4 regions of the Cytobacillus mangrovibacter genome follow, and region 2 is predicted to be linked to each of the others. Evidence: riboswitches for the same ligand, from Rfam matches in the RefSeq annotation. Region 2 holds a riboswitch; each other region holds the start of a gene.
What was found. Region 2 has a riboswitch for cyclic di-GMP ahead of ACFYKT_RS13340 (anti-repressor SinI family protein). Riboswitches for the same ligand answer to the same signal wherever they lie in the genome.
Positions count from the first base shown of each region.

Region 1: another riboswitch for cyclic di-GMP. It lies ahead of ACFYKT_RS20540 (methyl-accepting chemotaxis protein); the one in region 2 lies ahead of ACFYKT_RS13340 (anti-repressor SinI family protein).
Region 3: another riboswitch for cyclic di-GMP. It lies ahead of ACFYKT_RS13875 (sensor domain-containing diguanylate cyclase); the one in region 2 lies ahead of ACFYKT_RS13340 (anti-repressor SinI family protein).
Region 4: another riboswitch for cyclic di-GMP. It lies ahead of ACFYKT_RS19825 (EAL domain-containing protein); the one in region 2 lies ahead of ACFYKT_RS13340 (anti-repressor SinI family protein).

Region 1 covers NZ_JBIACJ010000018.1:41,488-47,024, reverse strand. Annotated here, with positions in the region: gene ACFYKT_RS20560 (M48 family metallopeptidase) at 1-430, shown strand, start outside; gene ACFYKT_RS20555 (hypothetical protein) at 544-834, shown strand; gene ACFYKT_RS20550 (DUF2085 domain-containing protein) at 864-1,193, shown strand; gene ACFYKT_RS20545 (DUF4180 domain-containing protein) at 1,228-1,593, shown strand; cyclic di-GMP riboswitch class I at 1,766-1,856, shown strand; gene ACFYKT_RS20540 (methyl-accepting chemotaxis protein) at 1,970-3,661, shown strand; gene sstT (serine/threonine transporter SstT) at 4,006-5,244, shown strand; gene ACFYKT_RS20530 (hypothetical protein) at 5,460-5,537, shown strand, end outside.
Region 2 covers NZ_JBIACJ010000006.1:279,032-284,568, reverse strand. Annotated here, with positions in the region: gene mnmH (tRNA 2-selenouridine(34) synthase MnmH) at 117-1,175, shown strand; gene ACFYKT_RS13350 (helix-turn-helix domain-containing protein) at 1,329-1,652, shown strand; gene ACFYKT_RS13345 (hypothetical protein) at 1,796-2,215, shown strand; gene ACFYKT_RS13340 (anti-repressor SinI family protein) at 2,412-2,561, opposite strand; cyclic di-GMP riboswitch class I at 2,591-2,684, opposite strand; gene ACFYKT_RS13335 (DUF5658 family protein) at 2,973-3,293, opposite strand; gene ACFYKT_RS13330 (anti-repressor SinI family protein) at 3,340-3,510, opposite strand; gene ACFYKT_RS13325 (hypothetical protein) at 3,607-3,819, opposite strand; gene ACFYKT_RS13320 (hypothetical protein) at 3,880-4,749, opposite strand; gene ACFYKT_RS13315 (TasA family protein) at 4,822-5,469, opposite strand.
Region 3 covers NZ_JBIACJ010000007.1:78,123-83,659, reverse strand. Annotated here, with positions in the region: gene ACFYKT_RS13885 (NADPH-dependent FMN reductase) at 1-480, opposite strand, end outside; gene ACFYKT_RS13880 (methionine aminopeptidase) at 674-886, shown strand; gene ACFYKT_RS13875 (sensor domain-containing diguanylate cyclase) at 945-2,126, opposite strand; cyclic di-GMP riboswitch class I at 2,206-2,290, opposite strand; gene ACFYKT_RS13870 (MATE family efflux transporter) at 2,576-3,937, opposite strand; gene ACFYKT_RS13865 (molybdopterin-dependent oxidoreductase) at 4,150-5,537, shown strand, end outside.
Region 4 covers NZ_JBIACJ010000016.1:40,218-45,754, reverse strand. Annotated here, with positions in the region: gene ACFYKT_RS19840 (spore coat protein) at 1-221, opposite strand, end outside; gene ACFYKT_RS19835 (spore gernimation protein GerQ) at 238-483, opposite strand; gene ACFYKT_RS19830 (PilZ domain-containing protein) at 711-1,175, shown strand; cyclic di-GMP riboswitch class I at 1,837-1,924, shown strand; gene ACFYKT_RS19825 (EAL domain-containing protein) at 2,028-4,541, shown strand; gene ACFYKT_RS19820 (response regulator) at 4,585-5,537, shown strand, end outside.

The DNA of each region.
Region 1 (5,537 bases), on a different contig from region 2:
CCAAGATATAAATCTAACGCAAGACCATGTCGTGTTTGAGGGAGAAACATTGCATATATATGTGAAGCTTCTTGAGGATGAAAGAATAAAGCAAGCTTTAAAACGATTCTATTACAAACAATGTAAGTCATTAGTGGAGAAGAGTATTGCCTCCTATCAAAACAAATTTAAGGAAAAACCGCGTTCCATCCGTATATCAGATAGCAAAACTACGTGGGGAACCTGTGATTCAAGGAGGCAGTTAACTTTTAATTGGCGGTTGGCGATGGCACCTCGTGAAGTAATTGACTATGTAGTCGTTCATGAAATGTGCCATTTCGTTCATCTGAATCATGACCGCTCCTTCTGGCGCCTTGTTGGAAGTATCATGCCTGATTATAAAGACAAGGAGAATTGGTTAGCTTTATCTAATTGGAAAATGACTGTTTAGTATAAAATAATTCCCAATGAATTCTAATAGTAAATGATAATAATGGTTAGGAATTAAACGATTTGATAGGTATTGAATGAAAGAGCAAGAGAAATAAATAAGGGAGGAAGTACATGTTTTTTATCGGATTAACCATTTCGCTTATTTTACTTTTGTCGGGAATCGTTCTGCTTGTACAATCTTCTTATATAATAGGAGGCATTCTATTAGGTTCGGGCATAATTGTACTCATATTATTGATTCATTATTATCGAAAAAGAAATCGTAAAAAAGATAGCGGGATTTCGGATTGTTTGGATTGTGATATTCCTGTAATGAATTGTCCAAGTCTATCATCAATGAAAAAAATGGACTGTGATTGTGATGGAGATAAAGGATTTGATTGTGATTGTAGTCCCAATTGATTGACCTAACAATAGGGAGGAAAAAAACAATGAGGGAGCTTTTGATGACTGTCCCGTGTCATCGTATACCTGAAAGATGTCTTCACTTCAAAGGGAAGCCCATGCCCCTATGTACAAGATGCTTTGCAATGCTGCTTGGCTATCTTTTTACACCGATTGCTTTAGCTTTTCACATGGTCGTACCTTTGTGGGTCCCAATTATTTTGGCGGTTCCTCTTGTAATAGATGGATTTACACAGAAATGGAAGTGGAGGAAGAGTTCTAACCCTACTCGTTTTATAACCGGCATTCTTTTTGGAATTGGGCAATCACTATTTATTTCCATTATGATTTGGAGTATTGTTCAATTCTTTATATAGCGCTATAAAGATTATTGAGAGAGGATGGATAATTATGGAGATAACTGCAATAACAGAAAATGGCATAGGTATTGCTGTTGTAAAATCTAATGAAATCCTAATTAATGATGTTCAGTCGGCTTTGGATTTTATGGCAACAGTACAGTATGAATCAGGCTGCAATCGTATAATTATAAATAAATCAGCAATTTGTGAGGACTTTTTTCACTTAAAAACAAGACTTGCAGGAGAAATATTACAAAAATTTGTTACTTATCATGTTAAATTTGCAATAGTTGGTGACTTTTCTAATTATGAAAGTAAGAGTTTGAAGGATTTTATTTATGAGTGTAACAATGGTAAGGATGTATTTTTTGTTCCAGATGAAGAAAAGGCGATAGAAAAAATGATGAATGTTTAATTCATAATTCAATTCTTTATGGACATTAAAATAAACAATTCGACAAAGAGGTATGCGGAACAATTTAATCAATCAAATATTTAGGTGTGGGCAGATGTTCGTACAAGTTTTATTTGCTAATATTCATAAATACCTATATTATTATTTTTATATAGTAATAAGGAATTAGATAATTAATAAGGGGCAAATCTATTGAAAAATAGAGACGCAAAACTACAGGGGCTAAAGTATGGATTGATATACTATGCCAGCCAGTTGCTGAAAACAATTGTTTTCATTACTAGACCCTTCTATTTAGAAGGGTTATTTTTGTGTGAATTAGGTTAATATCACAGCTTTGACCATGACAATAATTAATAGGGAGAGAAACAAAATAATGAGGATAAGTGTAAGAAAAAAATTACTGCTCGGTTTTATTTCAATTATTATGTTAATAGCGATCATTTCAACTAGTTCCTATTATCAGTACGATATTATTAACAGAAATTATGCCGAAGCCATTGATGAAGGCCTTCAAAAAAATAAGCTTGTTTCTGAGATGCAGGAGTCCGTTTTATCAGAACAGATTGCTTTGCGTGGTTTTATTATTAGCGCAGATGAAACCAATATCAAGCGTTTTAATCAATCACATGATGAGTTTGTAAAAAGTTCAAAAGAATTTTTAAGTCTAAAGATTGATTCAAAGGCACAAAAGATAATCGAGGATTTAATTGAAGTAGAAGTGCAATACCGAGAAGTAGCTTTAGAGGCGATTGAATATAAAAAGACGGAACAATTGGATAAGATTACAGGATTAATGAAAATAAGAGGAAATGCCATCTCTAGCAGGGTAGCTGAAAATGTTGAAAAGGCCCTTCTTAATCAGGAATTGTCATTTAAAGAAATGAGTAAGGAACAATCGAATCAAATCACGCACATGAAAACCTTATTAGTTGTTATTTCCCTAGCTGCATATCTTATTGGAATCGCTGTTGCCATCTATTTAAGCAAAATAATCTCCAAGCCTGTTCAGCAAATTTCAAAATCGGCCGAGCAAATTGCTAATGGAAATTTGCGATTGGATGATATCAAGATCAAGAATAGAGATGAAATTGGTCAATTAGCAGACTCATTTAATCAAATGACCCATAATTTAAGGGAATTAATTGTACAGGTGGATCATACATCCGGACAGGTTGCATCTTCTGCTGAGGAATTGACTGCTAGTGCACAGCAAACGAATGCGGCAACCGAGCAGATTGTAACTGCCATTCAGGAGGTTGCTAGCGGATCCGAAATACAAGGGAAAAATACAGAAGATAGTGCGATAGCAGTGAATGAGATGGCTTTGGGGATTCAGCGAGTAGCGGAAAAAACGGCAACTGTGGCTGAATCGGCATCAGATACGACAAAACAAGCCGTTGTTGGCAATGATTCGATTATAAAAGTAATCGAGCAAATGAGGTCAATAAATAGTTCTACCGATGAAACGAACAAAGTAATTAAAGAATTAAATAGTAAATCAGCAGAGATTGGTCAGATTATTGATATGATAACGGGAATAGCAGAGGAAACGAATTTATTAGCTTTAAATGCTGCAATTGAATCAGCTCGAGCTGGTGAACATGGGAAAGGTTTTGCTGTTGTTGCAAATGAAGTGAAGAAACTGGCTGAGCAGTCACGAGCATCAGCAACCCAAATTGCTAACCTTGTACATGTCATTCAAAATGATACGGTGCGAGTTGCTGATATGATGGACAAAAATACAAATGAGGTCAATGAAGGAATGGATTTAGTACAGGACACTGGAAAAACGTTCGACTTCATTATGAAATCAATTGAGAATGTAAGTGATGAAGTTCAAGAGTTATCTGCTATTTCAGAGGAAATGTCAGCAAGCGTGGAACAGGTCAATTCCTCTATTGCCGAAGTTTCACTAATTGCAAAAGGGGCTGTTGGCCGTACAGGCGAGATAGCTTCTGCTTCAGAAGAACAGTTGGCATCAATGGAAGAAGTCACTGCGTCTTCATCCACATTAGCAAAAATGGCTGAGGATTTAAAAGGTTTGATTCGACGATTTACAATTTGATCCCAACTAATTGGATAGTCTTAAAAACAAGCGCTACTCATCGTAAATGAGATAGCGTTTTTTTATTCCTTTTTGTCAAATGTTATTAGTATAGTGAATACAGGCAAAATACTATTTGACAAATAATATTTTCTTTAATACATTTATAATATTCTATTAATTTATAATAATCTTAATTTAAATAATAGTATTGTAATATATTAAGCAAGAAAGTATAATACAATTCATAGATAAAAGACAGATGTCCATATAGGGTGGAATACCCTGAGGGTGTCAATTAATTAAATGAATCAATATACACAAATTGTTAGCAATATCAGAATTTTAACTAAGGGGGAACATCTATGAAGAGCTTATTCAAAAAGTGGAATCAAGTGAGCTTAGTCAAACAAATCATCATTGGTTTAATTATCGGTATTATTTTGGCTTTAGTTATCCCAGAAGTAGCCAAGCCTGTTGCTATTTTTGGTTCATTATTTGTAGGTGCTTTGAAAGCCATTGCACCAGTGCTTGTACTATTTTTGGTTATGTCAGCTATTGCTGGGCACAAAAGTGGCAAGAAAACGAATATGAAGTCCGTTATTATTCTTTATCTTTTAGGAACTTTTTTAGCAGGTTTAATCGCTGTTCTTGTAAGTTTTATTTTTCCAGTTAACTTAACGCTTGTGAAGGGTGCAGAAGGTGTGACTCCTCCTAGCGGTGTGGTTGAGGTTATTAAAACTTTATTGCTGAACATTGTTGATAATCCAGTGAAGGCCATTTTTAACGCCAACTATATCGGTATATTAGCTTGGGCGATTCTTCTTGGTTTGGCTTTGAAAAATGCTGCCGATTCAACAAAAACACTGATTTCTAATTTCTCTGATGCTGTTTCTAAATTAGTTACATGGGTAATTAAGTTAGCTCCATTAGGAATCATGGGTCTAGTATTTGAGTCAATTACGACAAGTGGGCTAGATGCTCTACTTGGCTATGGAAAATTGCTTGCCGTATTAATTGGCTGTATGATCTTTGTAGCGTTGGTTGTCAATCCAATCATTGTGTATGCATTTATTAAACAAAATCCATACCCGCTTGTTTTTAAGTGTTTAAAGGAGAGTGGAATTACCGCTTTCTTTACACGCAGCTCAGCTTCAAACATCCCTGTAAATATGAAATTATGTGAAGATCTTGGTTTAAATAAGGATAGTTATTCAGTTTCAATTCCATTAGGCGCAACAATCAATATGGCTGGAGCTGCTGTGACGATTTCTGTATTGACTCTTGCAGCAGTTCATACGCTTGAAATTCCAGTCGATCTTCCAACAGCTATCATCCTTAGCGTCCTGTCAGCTGTATGTGCATGCGGTGCCTCTGGAGTTGCAGGCGGATCGTTATTACTGATTCCTCTAGCATGTAGCTTGTTTGGAATCCCTGGTGATGTTGCTATGCAGGTAGTTGGAGTCGGCTTTATCATTGGTGTTCTACAGGACTCTTTTGAAACAGCCCTTAACTCGTCTACTGATGTCCTTTTCACAGCAGCTGCTGAATATAAAGAATGGCGTAAAAAAGGGAAGAAAGTAGAGATTAGAAAAGTAGCTTAAGAAAGAATCTATTAATAAAAAAACTGTACCTTTATTGTTAGAACACTAACAGGGAAGGTGCAGTTTTTTTAATGGGAAATAGTATTAGGTGTTCTGTTTGACTACCAATTCATAATTTTCACTTATATTGTGTTAGTATTAAATTATTAAGCTTATTGCTGTATCCGATTTAAAAGATGAAGAGGGATCATTTTACTATAAAGGAGGCATGGACAATGAAGAGGTTTTTACTTAGCCTAGTATTTTTAGTAATCGCCGGAATACTTGCGGGCTGCACTAATCAAACAAGCACA
Region 2 (5,537 bases):
AAAAACAGCCTAGATTTAAGGGCTGTTTTTCGTTTTGCTGGTAACTTCTTATCATTTTATCTTCTGCTAAAATCAGTTAAACTACTTATTATACGTTAAGTTTCGGAGGAAACAATATGAAAGAAATAACTGTTGATCAGTTGCTCCAACTGAATAATGCAGTTCCTGTTGATGTGCGGTCTCCTGGTGAATATAAGGAGTTTCGAATCCCCGGAGCCGTCAATATCCCTTTATTCACAGATGAAGAGCGAGCAATGATCGGAACAATTTATAAACAAGAAGGTTCAGATGTAGCAAAATGGAGAGCAATGGAAATTGTTTCTCCAAAGATCCCTTCTATGCTAGGGCAAATTAGAGAACTCCATGAGAATGGCCATTTGCCAGTCATCTATTGCTGGAGAGGTGGCATGCGAAGCAAGGCAGTCGCAACCTTTATGGCTTTTGCAGGGATTTCCCTGCCACGATTAATCGGAGGGTATCGAGGGTATCGTCAATATATTTTAGAAAAGATACCAACCATGCTGCCCGACAAAGCAATTACCCTTCACGGCATGACAGGTGTTGGAAAAACGGATATATTAAAGGGATTAAGAGAACAAGGATTGCCAGTCATTGATTTAGAGGGACTAGCTGGTCATCGAGGATCTATTTTTGGTACATTCGGATTGTTTCCTGGCAACAATCAAAAAACATTTGATTCCCTTCTATTTCAATCTCTATCTGAAATCAAAGATTCATCCTTTTTCCTAATCGAAGCAGAGAGCAAACGAATTGGCAAGGTCGTATTGCCTGATGAGCTATTAATAAGAAAACAACAGGGCATGAATCTTAATCTACAAGCTTCCATTCCCTCACGTGTTGAGCGAATTTACCAAGACTATGTTAAGCCCTATCTTGAAGAAGGTTGGTTCTATGAGAAAGTAATTGAACGTTTAGCCTTTATTAAAAAACGCCTGAAGAACCGTGAAATTATTGAGTTGTTAGATGAAGAAGCCACCGCTCAGAATTACAAATCAGTAATCAAAATATTACTTGAAGATTACTACGATCCACGTTATACACATAAACATATGGAGTATAAAGAACCATTCCTCCATATTGATGCAGAAAATACACATGATGCAATCAAAGAAATTATGAAGGTAATCGCATCCAAAGAAGCATTTAGTAAATGATTTGCTGCTTTTTTTGAGCTATTTATTACCATTCATTTTGATTTATGTGCTAAAATATGATCATTTTCCAAACAATATTGTTCTTAATATGGAACTTTCTATTGTTTTTTGATATGATTGTATTACATATAATAATAAGGTGTGTGAGATTGGATGATCGGTGAACGCGTAAAAATACTTCGCAAAGAAAAGAAAATGTCGTTATCCGAACTTGCCGAACAAGCTGGCGTAGCCAAGTCTTATTTAAGTTCGTTGGAAAGAAATTTACAAACAAATCCTTCCATACAATTTCTCGAGAAAATCGCAGCTGTACTTAATGTACCTGTCGATCATTTAATACATGAGCAGCCAAATAAAGATGATCTGGATTCAGAATGGATGAAAATTGTACAAGAAGCAATGAATTCTGGTGTTTCAAAGGAACAATTTCGCGAGTTTCTGGAATTTAATCGATGGAGAATTGATCAGAATAAATAACAAATACGAAGTACGAAAACTTATCGATCATGGGTTTTTCGTGCTTTTTTATTTTGGGAGACTTCACTATATTTGTTCTCCAGAACAATAGCATTCATTCGGGGAATAAGGTAAGATTGTGTTGAAAAGGAGGTGACAATAGAATGAGTGATTTTAATCGGATGGAAGAAATGTTATCGACTTTAATTACGATGGTTGGTGGCATGCGGGAAGATATGAATGAAATGCGGGGGGACATCAATGAAATGAGAGAAGACATCAATGAATTGAAAGTTGAACAGGCAAAAATGCGCGATGACATTAATGAATTGAAAGTTGAACAGGCAAAAATGCGTGATGACATTAATGAACTAAAAGTTGAACAGGCAAAAATGCGCGAAGATATCAATGAACTGAAAGTTGAACAGGGGAAAATCCGTACTGAGAATGAAACGAAGCATAAAGAGATTATGAACATGCTTCATGTAATTAAGGCAGAACAGGACTATGTTTGGGACAAGACTGTTCACAATGAAAGAGACATCGTGAAGATTAGAGAAGAGGTACGCCTTTTAAAAGAATAGCCAACCCCCAGACCACTCCTTCATCAGCGTCCTTTATATTAGTGAGCTTTCTTCCACATATACTTATGAAATTTATGTTGCTATAAGAGTGCTAGAGCTCATAGCAATTGAGCTCTGGCCACTTTCTTCAAAATAAAAAGCATTTCCTGAAAGTACAAGACCCCCAAAGAAATACTTAGCTTGATCTCCTATTCAATTAACGACCTTCTATAATCATTTGTTTGACACTATTTTTCATTAAAAATTCTCTGATCTTTTCTTTCTCTATTCCCAGGTTCTTCGCTTCTACCATAAGCTTCACCCATTCTGTGTCAATTCCCTCAACTTTTGATTTTATCTCAACCACATAATTCCCCCCAAAATACGTATCGTATTCCAGGCAATCCAGCCATCTTAGTATTTTATTCCACTATACCTTAGACCTGTGACTTTGCGTCCCTATCTTTCAATAGGTTTGCCTTTTTCTGTGTCTATTTAGATAGATCATTTACTCTATATGTAAATTGTATATGATTCAAATCACTCTCGGTGTTACTTTTTGTCTATTCTGAAAACTTATATTCAACTATTGTTAGCCAACAATCGACATTTCCCTACAAATTCAAAATATTGGATATTAAAAAAGTAGGAGTTATGTAGGTCAAAAGACCATGCTCCATTCATAATTCTAATAAAATAATAGCGAAGCCCGTCGAAACTTTTATTACAAAATATTAAACTTTACTTTAAATGTCATTGACATACTTTTTTGTTTACACTAGAATCTGCTGGTGAAAAGGGAAAGAATAATCGGGGTAACCCATACGCAATGCAGAACAATAACAGCCGTATACAAGGCAGAGGCTACAGTTGTCAAAACCTTTACAAGACGAATAGTGGGTAATTTATTAAATCGAATTAATATGTAAAGAAAACCGGAGAGCAGCACTTTATACCCGAGAAAGAATAGCGGATTTGCTTCGTATAAATCATTCATTAATGGGTTTCCTTCGTTTATCAGTAAGTAGCGAAGGCCAATAAAAGTAATAGCACCATCAAATAAGTTTAAGATCGCTAGATAAGAAAAGGCCTTTTTCAAATAGATCATCCTTTTTTTCATTCAGTACATATGGAGATATCTATACTTAAATACTTGGATTACTTTCACTATGTGATTTATTTTCGAGTAGTATATCTTTAACCTTATTTAAATAATCTAAGACCTCACTTTTCTCTATTCCTAAATTCTTTGCTTCTTTAAGTAACTGCAGCCATTCTTGATCTATTTCAGTGAATTCTGCCTTTGCCTCAACCACGTTCTTCCCCCCAAATATGTATTCATTTATTTCATATTTCAATATCCCCTGGCACATGAAAATTCTTTCGATATTTTTTAGTAAAGTAATCCATTATTACTTTATTGCTTTTAAATAAACAGAACCACTGCGGTACTTCTCCATTTTCTTTCGGAAAGTTGGCACCTTCACATTTATTCTTTCCATTGTCATCGCATCAAAAAACGGATACAAGGTCAAATTATGCCCACATACCGGACACAGCCATTCTCCCCTTTCACTGCTGCTAAATGATGGACGACAACATCGATCACAATTTTTCTGATACATAAGGCACCACCTTTATAAAATAATAAGGCCTTTGAAATAGTCTATTCCTCAGGCCTTCAATTAATGATTACGACGTAAATTTCTGAAATATAACACGAAAAGCATGCTCCCAGTAAATAGAAGCAGTCCACCGATTAGGAGAGTGTTGTAAGTATTGGTTGCTGTTTTAGGTAAAAGTTTATCTGTCATTTCTGGAGATACGACAATTGGATTTGTAACCTCTACATCTGGATTATTTGGGTCCACTGGATTACCCGGTTCACCTGGTTCTCCTGGATCATTTGGATCAACCGGATCAGGATTTGGATCTGGGTCTGGGTCTGGGTCTGGATCTGGATCTGGGTCTGGGTCTGGATCTGGATCTGGGTCTGGGTCTGGATCAGGGTTTGGATTTGGGTTAGGGTCTGGGTCTGGGTCTGGGTCTGGATCTGGATCTGGATTTGGATCAACAGGGTCAGCTAATGCTTCGGCCTGAAAGATAATTTCCACCTCAGCTGCAGAGCCTTGAAACTCATTCCCAAGTTCGTATGGCATTGTTACTTGAAAGAATACAGTTTCACTGTTACCCTTTGCGAGATTTCTTGGTGTGAATCCAGCGAAGTCTTTCAGTTTGCCTTCGAACAAAATAGCTTCATCCTTCTTAACAAGTAAATCTAACTCTTCAAATAATCCTTTAACTGACTTTTTCTTACCTATAAATGCCGTATATTTAAAATCGCGTTTACCTTCGTTTAAAATAGTGATATCTCTTGGCATCCAGTCACCTGGTTTTAGGTTTCCAACCTCAAAAAAATACCCATTGGGATTTGTATTTATATCTATCTCTTTTTCTTCAGCAAGTACACCTATCTGTTCGATAAATACAAATGAAAAAATTAATAATATTAATAACAATTTTATTAGTTTTGAAAGTAAACCTTGATTAATCATGGCATACCTCACCTACGATTTATATTATCTTAAAAAGGTGGAGAAGCAATTCTCCACCTTTTTATTAATAAATTAATTTCTTACTTCCCCAGCGGTTTGTCTACCTTCAAACGTCCACTCTAAGTTAAGTTTTAAGTCTTGTAGTTCGTTTTGTGGTACACCAGTATCATTAAATCTGAACTTCACTTCAAAGTCATCGACAGATTCTTTTCCAGTTCCAGCCTCAATTCCGTCTCTTAATACATAATAAGGGAAAATCCATGCCCATTCTCTATCAAACTCTTGAGCTAGGCCTTCCGGTGTCATTCCTTTTAATTCCTTTAAAGACTTAGTTAATATAATTTCTTTATCCCTATTTTCATCACCAGTATTCACCAAGAAATCAACCATGATTTCACTGGCGTAAGCATCTACTAAATCAGCTGATATTGTGTCTCCATTAGTTTTAGTAGCTGTGTAGTTAGTATGGAGCAATACATTTCCAATATCTAAAGATCCTTCATTAATAAGCTTGAATGTCTTTTTTATCGAATCACCAGGTTTAAAATCAGTGATATCGACAACCGTAGTTGGATCAACAGAAATATCTAATGTACCGGAAGAGAAGTGATTAGTTTGAACTGCAGAATCACTAAAGTAAGCAAACGTTCCTCCACCAATTAAAGACATTCCTAGTGCTGCTGATGCGATTCCTAAACCTAATTTTTTCTTAATACTCATTTTCCATTTCCTCCTCTTACCCTTTTTGGGTATGTATAATTGTTTTTTTATATTGACCCTTGTTATGT
Region 3 (5,537 bases), on a different contig from region 2:
TGAAAGAACTTCCTCATCAATAATTTCATTTGCAGCGTTAAAGTGTTCTCCATTTGCGTACACATAGCTCGGTGCTACAAAAGAGCGTAAATAACCTGCAATGGGCTTTAATTGATTTTCAACTACTAGATAGTGCTGATAAGTTCCCCCATTTGCGACAAATCCCATTACTTTATGACGGAAAACGGCTGGATGAACCAAATCAAATACATTTTTTAATGGAGCCGGAAACGAACCATTAAAGATCGGGAATCCAATTAAGTAAAAGTCAGCATCTGAGATGATCTTAATCATTTTCTTCGTGTCATCGTTATAAAGATCGGGATTTCTGCCATCACAAAATTCAATATTATACTCTCTCAAGTCGAGCATTTCGATCTCTGTATCTGGATACTTTTCCTTCATTTTTTTTAGAACTGTCTCAACTAATATGGCTGTTTTTGCGCCTATGATTGTACCTGATATACCAAGTATTTTCATTCGTAGTATCTCCTTTCCTTGGTGTTCCTCTTTTTACAGGAAATGTTTATTGCTCATTTTCAACATGCGAACAATAATAACCTAATTATACATTATCATACACTTTTTCTTCATAAATGCGAATTAAAACAACTTATGTATAAATTTAAGTTTATTCACAAAAAATAAGAAAAAGATAGTTGAGGTGAAACGTATGGGACTATTGAATTCGTTTAATGAGTGGAGAGCAAATAGATACGAAAAACATGTATCTCAAATGGAAGAGGAGAATAAATGTCCAGAATGCTATGGCCGAGGATTTTCCGTATACCCTGGGAACGAATATGCCTACCATGCCAATTTATTTGATTGTCCTGGCTGCAGCGGAAGCGGGCAATATTCAGATTGGGAAAACCAGATTGAATAAGAAAAGTGTCAACACCACAAAGGATATTCATCCCTTTTCGGTGTTGACACTCCCTATTTTAAGATGTAACCATTTGATTTCCGCCTTGTTTTTTTGCTTTATATTGAGCTTGATCGGCAGATTTCTTTAAGGTATCTACAGAAGAACCATTCATCGGATAGGTTGCAACACCTGAACTAATTGAAACAGTGATTTCACAGTCTGAAATTCTAATTGGATGCTGAGCTAAGTATTCCGCTAATTCTTCATAAATTTGGTCCACTCTATGTTGAGAAGAGCCCTTTATGATAATCATAAATTCGTCCCCTGCATAGCGGTAGCCTACGACATTTTCATCACAAATACTTTTGATCCCATCAGCTAAAACCCTCAAATATAAATCACCAATATCGTGGCCAAAGTTGTCATTTACCTTCTTTAAACGATCAGAGTCAATCATCATAAGGGTAATTTCTTGTCCTTCTGAGCTAATTAACTTGGATAAATCATTATGAAAGGCACGATGATTTTTCAATCCTGTCAATTCATCTGTTTGTGACATTAAATATATTTTCTCATAAAGTCTTGCTGTCTCTATTGAATTGATAACTTGATTCCCTATAATTTGCAGTAATTCTTCATGTTCCTTTCGATAGGCAAAGTCAGATACACTTTGTGCAGAAATCACTGCTTTTACATGATCATCAATAATTACGGGGACAAAAATGCCGGACTTTGTATCTGTTACTCCAAACGTTGTATCTGTTTGATCAAGACTTACTTTCCGGGGATGAACAATTTCTTTTGTTGTAATGGCTCTAGTAGTAAAATTATTCCCCATTTTTATATAATCTTGTGGATAGAATATGCCATTCTCCACCATAAAAATAAAGTGAATAAGTGGATTTCCTTCGGTGTATAACGCAATAAAAAAGGAATCTGTCGGCATTACTTGAGAAACCATTTCATATGCCTTTTTAAGCAGAACTTCTTCATTCAATGTTTTACTGCAAACTTGGGCAAAATCATGCAAAATGATGTAATGCTTATTTAACCAGCTCATATTTTCCATTTGTACATTTACTTTTTGTAATTGTGATAGTAAAGATTCAACAACCTGTTTATCGCTATCTTCGCCGACCGTGCGAATAATTTCCTTATAGGTATCCCCTGAGATAATATTTTTCTCTGTACCGATCTTTTTCAATAGTTTTGTAATGATCCCTAAGATTTGATGGATATTTTCCTTGTGTTTACCCATTTTTAACACTTCCAAAGATATATTTTCACAAAAAATAGACTAACCAAATACCGATTAATCTAACTCATTCATAGTTATACACGGTAGCTGGCTGGCATTGTCTAATGACTTTAGCCCCTCTAGCTTTGCGTCCTCATTTTTCAATGAATTTGCCTTTTCTATAATTAAATTGGAATTCTGAAAAGTCATAAAATGGTTGTATCTTTACTATATAGTTCTTAATAACCATAGTCAATTCATTTTCAATCAAAAAATGGGAAATAGGCAGAATTTTTTCAAGATTCCCTATTCTAGTTTCCGACTATTGTAGGTCAATTTGAAGTTATATTTTATCCCAATATATATATTATCATAAAATCAAATAGTTTAGCCATGCAAAGCTTTAAAGGGAAAATAAGGTATTCAACTATTTAAAGTGAATACCTTTTTCCTTTACCTATCACGTTATCCTATCCTACTTGTCTGCTAACAAACTTCTTCTTTTGAATATAAATGAGCCTCATTGACAAACAAACGCCAGCAGCAAGCAATCCAACTGTTAATCCAACCCAATAGCCTGTTGCACCTAGATCGGCAAAATGTGCCAGAATATATCCAACTGGCAAACAAATGAGCCAATAGGCGATTAGTGTAATAATAAATGAAATATTTACATCTTTATAGCCCCTTAATGCTGCCTGTGCCGTTGCTTGTATAGCATCCGATATTTGGAAGAATAGGGCATAAATTAAGAAATGGGCAGTTAAAGAAATAACGGCTGCTTCATTGGAATAGAATCCAGCCACTTCATAGCGGAACAGAACGACTAACAATCCTGTGAAGAGGGCTATTATAACAGATAGATAGATTCCTAACCAGCTATATGCTTTTGCATCCTTAAATCTCCCTGCTCCGACCTCATACCCAACTAGGACCGTTTGGGCCATTGAAATACTCATAGGGATCATATATAAGAAGGAGACAATATTTAAAGCAGCTTGATAAGCCGCAATCGTGTTAACATTATATTTACTTAGTAAAATAGTTACAACCGCAAACATACTTGTTTCAAAAAAGATGGATAGCCCCATTGGCACACCAATTTTCAGGATTTCTTTACATTTATCTAAAGAAAACTCTCTAGAATTTGAAAAGATATTGTAAACTGAAAATGGTTCTTTCGTTTTTATAATATATATCGTCATCCCCAATATTAACCAATAGGTAATAGCAGTAGCATACCCTCCACCTGCGCCCCCTAGTTCTGGGAAACCTAATTGACCAAAGATGAATACATAATTAAAAAATAAATTGATTGGCAAAGCCAATAACAAAATAACCATAACAACACGAGTTTTGCCAAGGGCATAAATAAATGACCTTAGAACATTAAAAGTAAAAAAGGGAATAATCCCAAAACTTAGGCCAACCAAATAGTTAAATGCTGTTTCATGCACTTGATCTGGCAGATTCATTGTCGTTAATAATGGATCTAAGAAAAAGAATCCAATAATAATAACGGCAACCGCAATCCCAACCGCTAAATAAATTCCATTCTTCACTATCGACGTAACTTCCCCCGTTTTCTTCTCGCCGAAACGCTGGGCCACAATGGGAGAAACAGCAAGCAAAATGCCGCTTAAGCCTGTAAATACTGGATTCCAAATGGATGACCCGATCGCAACACCTGCGAGTGCAGATGAATGATACTTGCCAGACATAATTGTATTAAAAAACACCATTGAAAACATTCCAAGCTGAGTGATCAGAATTGGAACCAATAAGATGAAGGTTTGCTTTATCTTTTCTTGAATAGTAAACGTTTGGTTCATAGCTATGGACTCCTTGAATAAAATATTCCTTATTAAAATAGTTATAATCTATCATACTCTATCAACCCTACTTTTCAAGTAAATTATCACTCTTTAATAGGATTCTAATAATGATAAATGATTGCGGTCTTTTTCAAACTGTCTTATGATAATAACAATATTAAAACATTGTATTCTTGCACCTGATTAACCTGGTAAAGGAGAATAGTTTAATGACCACTTTTGTAAATCAACAAGATGGTGTTTTTCCATCTGTGTGCCCCCTTGATTGCCCAGATCAATGCGGCTTACTCCTTCATAAAGAAAACGGAAAAATTGTAAAAGTTGATGGAGATCCGAATCACCCAGTAACCAAAGGGAATATTTGTAATAAAGTGCGAAATATGAAGGAAAGAATTCATAGCGAAAATCGCTTGAAATATCCAATGAAGCGAGTAGGCACCAAGAATGAAGGGAAATTTGAACGGATAAGCTGGGAGGAAGCAATTCAAACGATTACTTCTCACTGGAAAGAACTGATTCAAACGGCCGGTCCTGAGAGTATTTTGCCATATAGCTTCTACGGGAATATGGGGAATCTTACAGCGGAAGGAATGGATCGCCGCTTCTTCCACCGCTTAGGGGCTTCACAACTAGACCGGACAATTTGCCAGGCAGCAGGAACAACCGGCTATAAATATACGATGGGCGGAAATCTAGGGATCGACCCTGAAGATACGATTCATTCAAAGCTTATCATTTTCTGGGGCATTAATGCTGTGAGTACGAATATGCATCAGGTAGCTCTTGCACAAAAGGCAAAAAAAAATGGGGCAAAAATAGTCGTTATAGATGTCCATAAAAACCAAACAGGCAGGCTAGCTGATTGGTTTATTCCGTTATTGCCTGGGACAGATGGTGCACTTGCATTAGGAATGATGCATATTTTATTTGCTGAAAATATGGTCGATAACCAGTTTTTACAAGAATACACAATCGGACATGAACAGCTTCGCGAACATGTCGTTCAATACGACCCTGAAACAGTATCTAGTATTACAGGCGTACCTGTAGAAGACATTTATAAGCTAGCCCGAATGTACGGAAAGACGAATCCTGCCTATATTAGGATCGGAAATGGACTGCAGCATCATGATAACGGAGGAATGACCACCCGAACCATCTCTTGTCTTCCCGCCTTAACTGGTCAATGGCTTGTTAAGGGTGGGGGTGCCATCAAATCCAATTCCAGCTTTTTAGCTTATAATGAAGAAGACTTGCAGCGGCCAGATTTATTAGAAAATAAACATACACGAGTTATCAATATGAATGAAATCGGCAAAAAATTACTCGAATTAGACCCTCCTATTCAGTCCATGTATGTGTACAGCAGTAATCCAGCCGTTGTCGCACCTGAAGGGAGTCTTGTTCGAAAAGGTTTACAACGGGATGATTTATTTCTCGTCGTTCATGACTTATTTATGACAGAAACAGCAAAATACGCAGATATCATTTTGCCAGCTACTTCTTCATTCGAAAATACAGATTTTTATGCTTCCTACTGGCATCATTATATACAAATACAACAGCCAGTCATTGAAAAGTATTATGAATCTAAATC
Region 4 (5,537 bases), on a different contig from region 2:
TTATTAATCATTAGTTCTGTAATTTCTTGGTGCATGGCAATACCTTGCATTAACTGTGTTCGTAAGAGGGTTCTAACATCAGGTGATGCAGACTCTGTTAATGCGACTGCAATATTCCGGACACCTTCTTTGGCACGAAGAAGGAAATCCATTGCAAATGTGGTATCAGCTAGCTCGGGTACATGTAACGAGTTTATAGGGTCTAAATAGTCATTATTCAATGAATTATACTTCCTTTCAATTTATTATTGGTGTTGGCCGGTTTTGAGGAACAGGAGCTTCAAAAGGTGCACGTTGATAAACTGCCTGTAATTCTCCAAGCGCTAGAATGGATTGTTCAACATCTTTTTGCATTAGTGCTCTCAAATCATGATCAAATACGAGTCCTTGCATTAGTTTTGATTTCGCTAAGCAAAGGGTTTTAAAATTGATAACTTCATGTAAATCTAATGATTCATGATCTGCTAATTTTTGATTGTCCATTTTTGGTTCCCTTCTTATTGATTTATTTATACAAAGGTATATTTCCAAATTCAAAATAAAATTATTATAAATTTTTTGCAAGAAGATGGATATATGACAACCTCCCTCTTTAAAGGTATGGAAGGAGTATTTATTCCAATTACAGATCCTGAATTATCCGCGAAATAGTAAATCTTGTATTCTATGGATATAATCCGATTTTATACTCTATTTTTCTGTGAAAATAAATCCCCCCTGGCCAACCCTGTATACTTTGGATCGGAGGTGGATATTCTAAAAATAACCTAAATATCGTTAAAAAGACTAGTCCAATTGAAAAGAGAAATTCTTATAGAATAAACCTTCCTAAAATAGAAAGTACTTTTACTCTAATGGAATTTGGTAATAGTTCTATAGGGAAATTAAAGAATAGGAATTTTAATGGAGTAATCGAGGATCTTAGTATTGGTGGTCTGAAGTTTCTAACGTCTTTTGAATTTCCTGTAAAATACAATATTATAATAAAAATTAATTTTACCTTCTACGGCGAATTATTTGATTTAAAAGGTAAAATCATGAGAAGAGAAGATTACATTAAAGGGAAATCAATTTCTTATGGTGTACAGTTTGTTGATTTATCTGTAAAAGACATAACAAGATTAAATTTAGCAATACACAATTTTCAAGTTGAAAATCGAGGCAAAATTGGTTGATGAATATTGAAGCCCTTTCACAATTGATATTCGTGCTTATATAAGAACAATAAATTGGGAATTTTCATATAGAAAATGATATTCAAAACCTTTTGACGTTTCTATATGGTAAATCCGTTAATAGCAAATTGTTAATTTCGTGGTCGTAACCAGGCTAGCAAATTGCTAACATTTTGCTAACGCAATCCAGTAAAAAATAGTAAAACCTCGTTAAAGATGTTACAGTCAGAATTTAACAAAACATTGATATACCGCACTCTACACACACTAGGTTAAAGATATTACACACTCTCACCTTAGGGGCGGCATGATGTAATCTGCCCGTCAAACCCTTGACATAAGGATCGGTTAGCAACACGAAAGTGGAATGCTAACCCTGAGAATTTTAACAGAAGCATCCCACAATTTGACCAAAACTTATGGGATGCTTCTATTTTTATTTTTTAAGTTTCAACGAAGATTTATTCAAACATTAAATAGAAATTAAATATTTACAAATCCCCCGGTATACCACCTTCGGCATAATTTTCCCAAAATTGACAAAATCATTTACTTAATATTATTCGTATAGTATAAATGAATTAACAAGGTAATAGGAAGAAGTGCTTAAGGTAAAAAGTAAACAACTGTAAACTGTAGTTTTACAAAAACTATTAGAACTAAATTATTTAGGCAAACTTATTGAAAGATAAGGACGCAAAGCTACGAGTCTAAAGTCTCAAAGGGACAATGATAGTCGGGTTGCCAGTAAAAAGTAAACATAGAAGTAAATGTTTATTTAAGGCTACCCATATAGGTAGTCTTTTTTTTATAAGGAAATCAGACTTTACAGAGAGGAGTGGACACTTTATTTTGAAGAGCAATGAAAAAATTAATCTATTATTAGTTGATGATCGGCCTGAAAATCTACTGACTCTGGAAGCAATCATTGAAAGAGAGGAATATAATTTAATAAAAGCCTTTTCGGGTGAAGAGGCGTTAAAACACTTATTAAAATACGACTTTGCTGCGATATTATTAGATGTTCAAATGCCGGGTATAGACGGCTTTGGTACAGCGAAAATCATTAAAGCAAGAGAGAAGACGAAAAATATCCCCATTCTATTTATTACTGCCAATAATCTTGACTCCGAGCATATTTTTACAGGCTACTCAATTGGAGCGATTGACTATATTCTAAAACCATTTGATCCAGTCATCTTAAAGGCAAAGGTGGAAGGATTTGTTCAACTCTACAAAATGAAACAACTTCTTATACAACAAGCTGAAGATTTGACTGAAAAGAAAAGAGAACTAGAGAAGGCTAATTCAGAGTTGTCTAATATGACAGCACAGCTGCGAATTTCTGAAGAACTGGCGAATGTCATTAATGAGACTTCCATTGATTCGATGATCATTGTCAATCAGGATGGGGTTATCTTAAAGGTGAATCCCGCAGCGGAGAAGATGTTTAAAAAAGATAAAGCGGCTATTCTAGGGGAAAACATAACCACACTTTTCACAGGTGTTGATACGGAAGAATATATTAACAGTGTTCTATCAGCCGTTAATCATTTGAATAATTTCATAGGGTACGAGAAATTAGATGAAGTAATTCTTACATTAAAAGATGGAACGGCTTTTCCTGCTGAGGTTCAGATTGGCAAACGCTGGGTTCATAATCGCTGTTTTATTGCCTGCACGATCCGGGACATTACCAATCAGAAGCAATACCAGGAAAAGATCACTTATATGGCCTATCATGATGGTTTGACAGAATTGCCAAATAGAAGATTTTTTAATGATCAATTAATCTTAAAGATAAATCATGCAAGGCAAACCAATCAGACATTAACAGTTATGTATTTAGATATGGATCGATTTAAATATATTAATGATTCACTTGGTCATATTATTGGTGATAAAGTTCTTCAAGAAATTGCAAAAAGAATAAAAGACAGTGTGCAAACATTAGGTTTGGTTGCGCGGGTGGGCGGTGATGAGTTCAATATCTTATTGCCGAATACAGATAGAGAGCATGCCTTGGAAATTGCAGGAAAAATATTAGAAGTATTTAAAGCTCCATTTTATATTGATAGTTATGAGTTATTCATTACCGTGTGTATAGGAATCAGTATTTTCCCTTATGATGGCGGAGATGAACAAATGTTAATGAAAAGTGCTGATGCTGCCTTGTATCGTGCAAAAGAACAAGGGAAAAATCAATATAGAGTATATCATTCTGGAATGGACATCCAATCCTATCGATCCTTTATGCTGCAGAATGATTTGCGTAAAGCAATAGAACGTGAAGAGTTTACACTTGTCTTTCAACCAAGGGTAGACATTGATCAGGGAACAATAAAAAGTGCAGAAGCGCTGATACGTTGGGAACACTTAAGCTGGGGGACATTATCACCTTCTGAATTTATTCCTTTAGCTGAGGAAACTGGCCAAATTGTGAAAATTGGAGAATGGGTACTTAGAAATGCCCTACAACAAAGCAGTGCTTGGCAAAAGAAAGGGTTGCCGCCTATTCGTGTTGCTGTCAATTTTTCAGCACAGCAATTCTTGCAAAAGGATCTTTATGAAACGATAAACGGAATTCTGATTGAAACTAATTTTAATCCCGAGCTATTGGAAATTGAGATTACAGAGTCCATTCTAATGGGAAATCAAACAACTATAACAAAGACATTAAATCAGTTAAGAAAATTAGGTGTACACATTAGTATTGATGACTTTGGTACTGGTTACTCCTCGCTGAATTATTTAAGACGTTTTCCGGTCGATACCATTAAAATTGATCGGTCGTTTATTAAAGATATATCAACTTTACCTAAAAATAACATGTTAATCTCCACGATTATTTCATTAGCAGATAGTTTAAACATGTCAGTAGTTGCCGAAGGTGTTGAAACGATTGAGCAGTTAAATATTCTAAGGAAGTATAACTGTAAGGTCATTCAAGGTTATCTATTTAGTCCCCCTTTATCACCATTAGATTTTGAATCATTTTTACAAAAAAGTGAGGAGAAATTAAAATTCTATACTGATAATCAATCCGCGTCCATAGAAAGTAAAAATACATTAGAAAATAATGAAACATCGGTTATTGACTATAACAAAGAAGTCTTGAGTGCAGCACTTAATCATATTCAAACAGTCTATTCACTATCAACAAGAGAAATGGATGTTTTCGAGTTAATTGTGAAGGGACTTACGAATAAGGAAATTTCTGATAAATTATATATTAGTGAGCATACGGTTAAAAATCATATTACGCGGATTTTCCAGAAGCTCACAGTAAATGACCGTCTACAAGCAATGGCGAAAGTATATCAGACTTGTATCGAGCAAGGGAAAAATATCACATTCACAAAATAACTGAGTAAAAGTTAGAGGGAAAAAATGTTTAAGGAGCTAATCAATGAAAATTAGAATAAAATTATTCATGCTTCTCACTACTTTGCCCATCCTTATATTTATACTAATTGGTATAAGTTGGTTCCAGCTAAATAGCCTGCAGGATATGAGTGAAAAGACACAATCAAACTATGATTTATCTTTTATTGCCAGTAAAATTCATAGAGAAGTAAAAAATGAATCGATTAGTTTAAGAACGATTGCTTTACTTGATAAAAAAGAAGATATTAATCAAGGGTTATCCTTATTAGCCCAGCAAAGTGAGACAGTAAGACAAAACATTGCATTAATTGAAACCAAAGTTAATACGGAAAAACATAAAAAGATTACTGAGGATTTAAGAACTACAAACCAAAAATTTAATGTTTATAAAGATGAAGTCGCACAGCTTCTTTCTGAAGGAAAAAAGGGGGAAGCGATTGAATTAATAACGACAGATGGGACTGCCATCCAGGATGAATTTTTAAAAGTGATTACTGTTTTAACGGATATGTTTGAAAGTAACATGAATTCCTCCATGCAAACCTCTTTAAAAGAGTTTAGACAGCAAATAATAATAGGCAGCATTCTATCCCTAATCAGTCTTTTAATCATAATTAGCCTTCTTTCCAAGAGTGTTTGGTCAGTCGCTAAACGATTAAATAAGGTTTCAAGTGTAATGAATAGCGTAGCGAATGGCAATGCGGATCTAAATACTAAAGTTGAGGTTTTATCCAATGATGAAATTGATGAGGTTGCTGCGTCATTTAATCAAATGGTGGAGTCACTCAATGAACAAACAAAAAAGGAACAGGACTTGACTTGGATTAAATCAAACATTGCTGATATTACAACGGGCTTAAGTGGGATGCATGACCTAGAAAATCTGTCTCGGACTTTCCTAACCAAAATCGTGCCATTAACAGATTCTAGCCATGCCGTATTTTATTTAAAGGATGGGGGAAATGAAGGAACGGA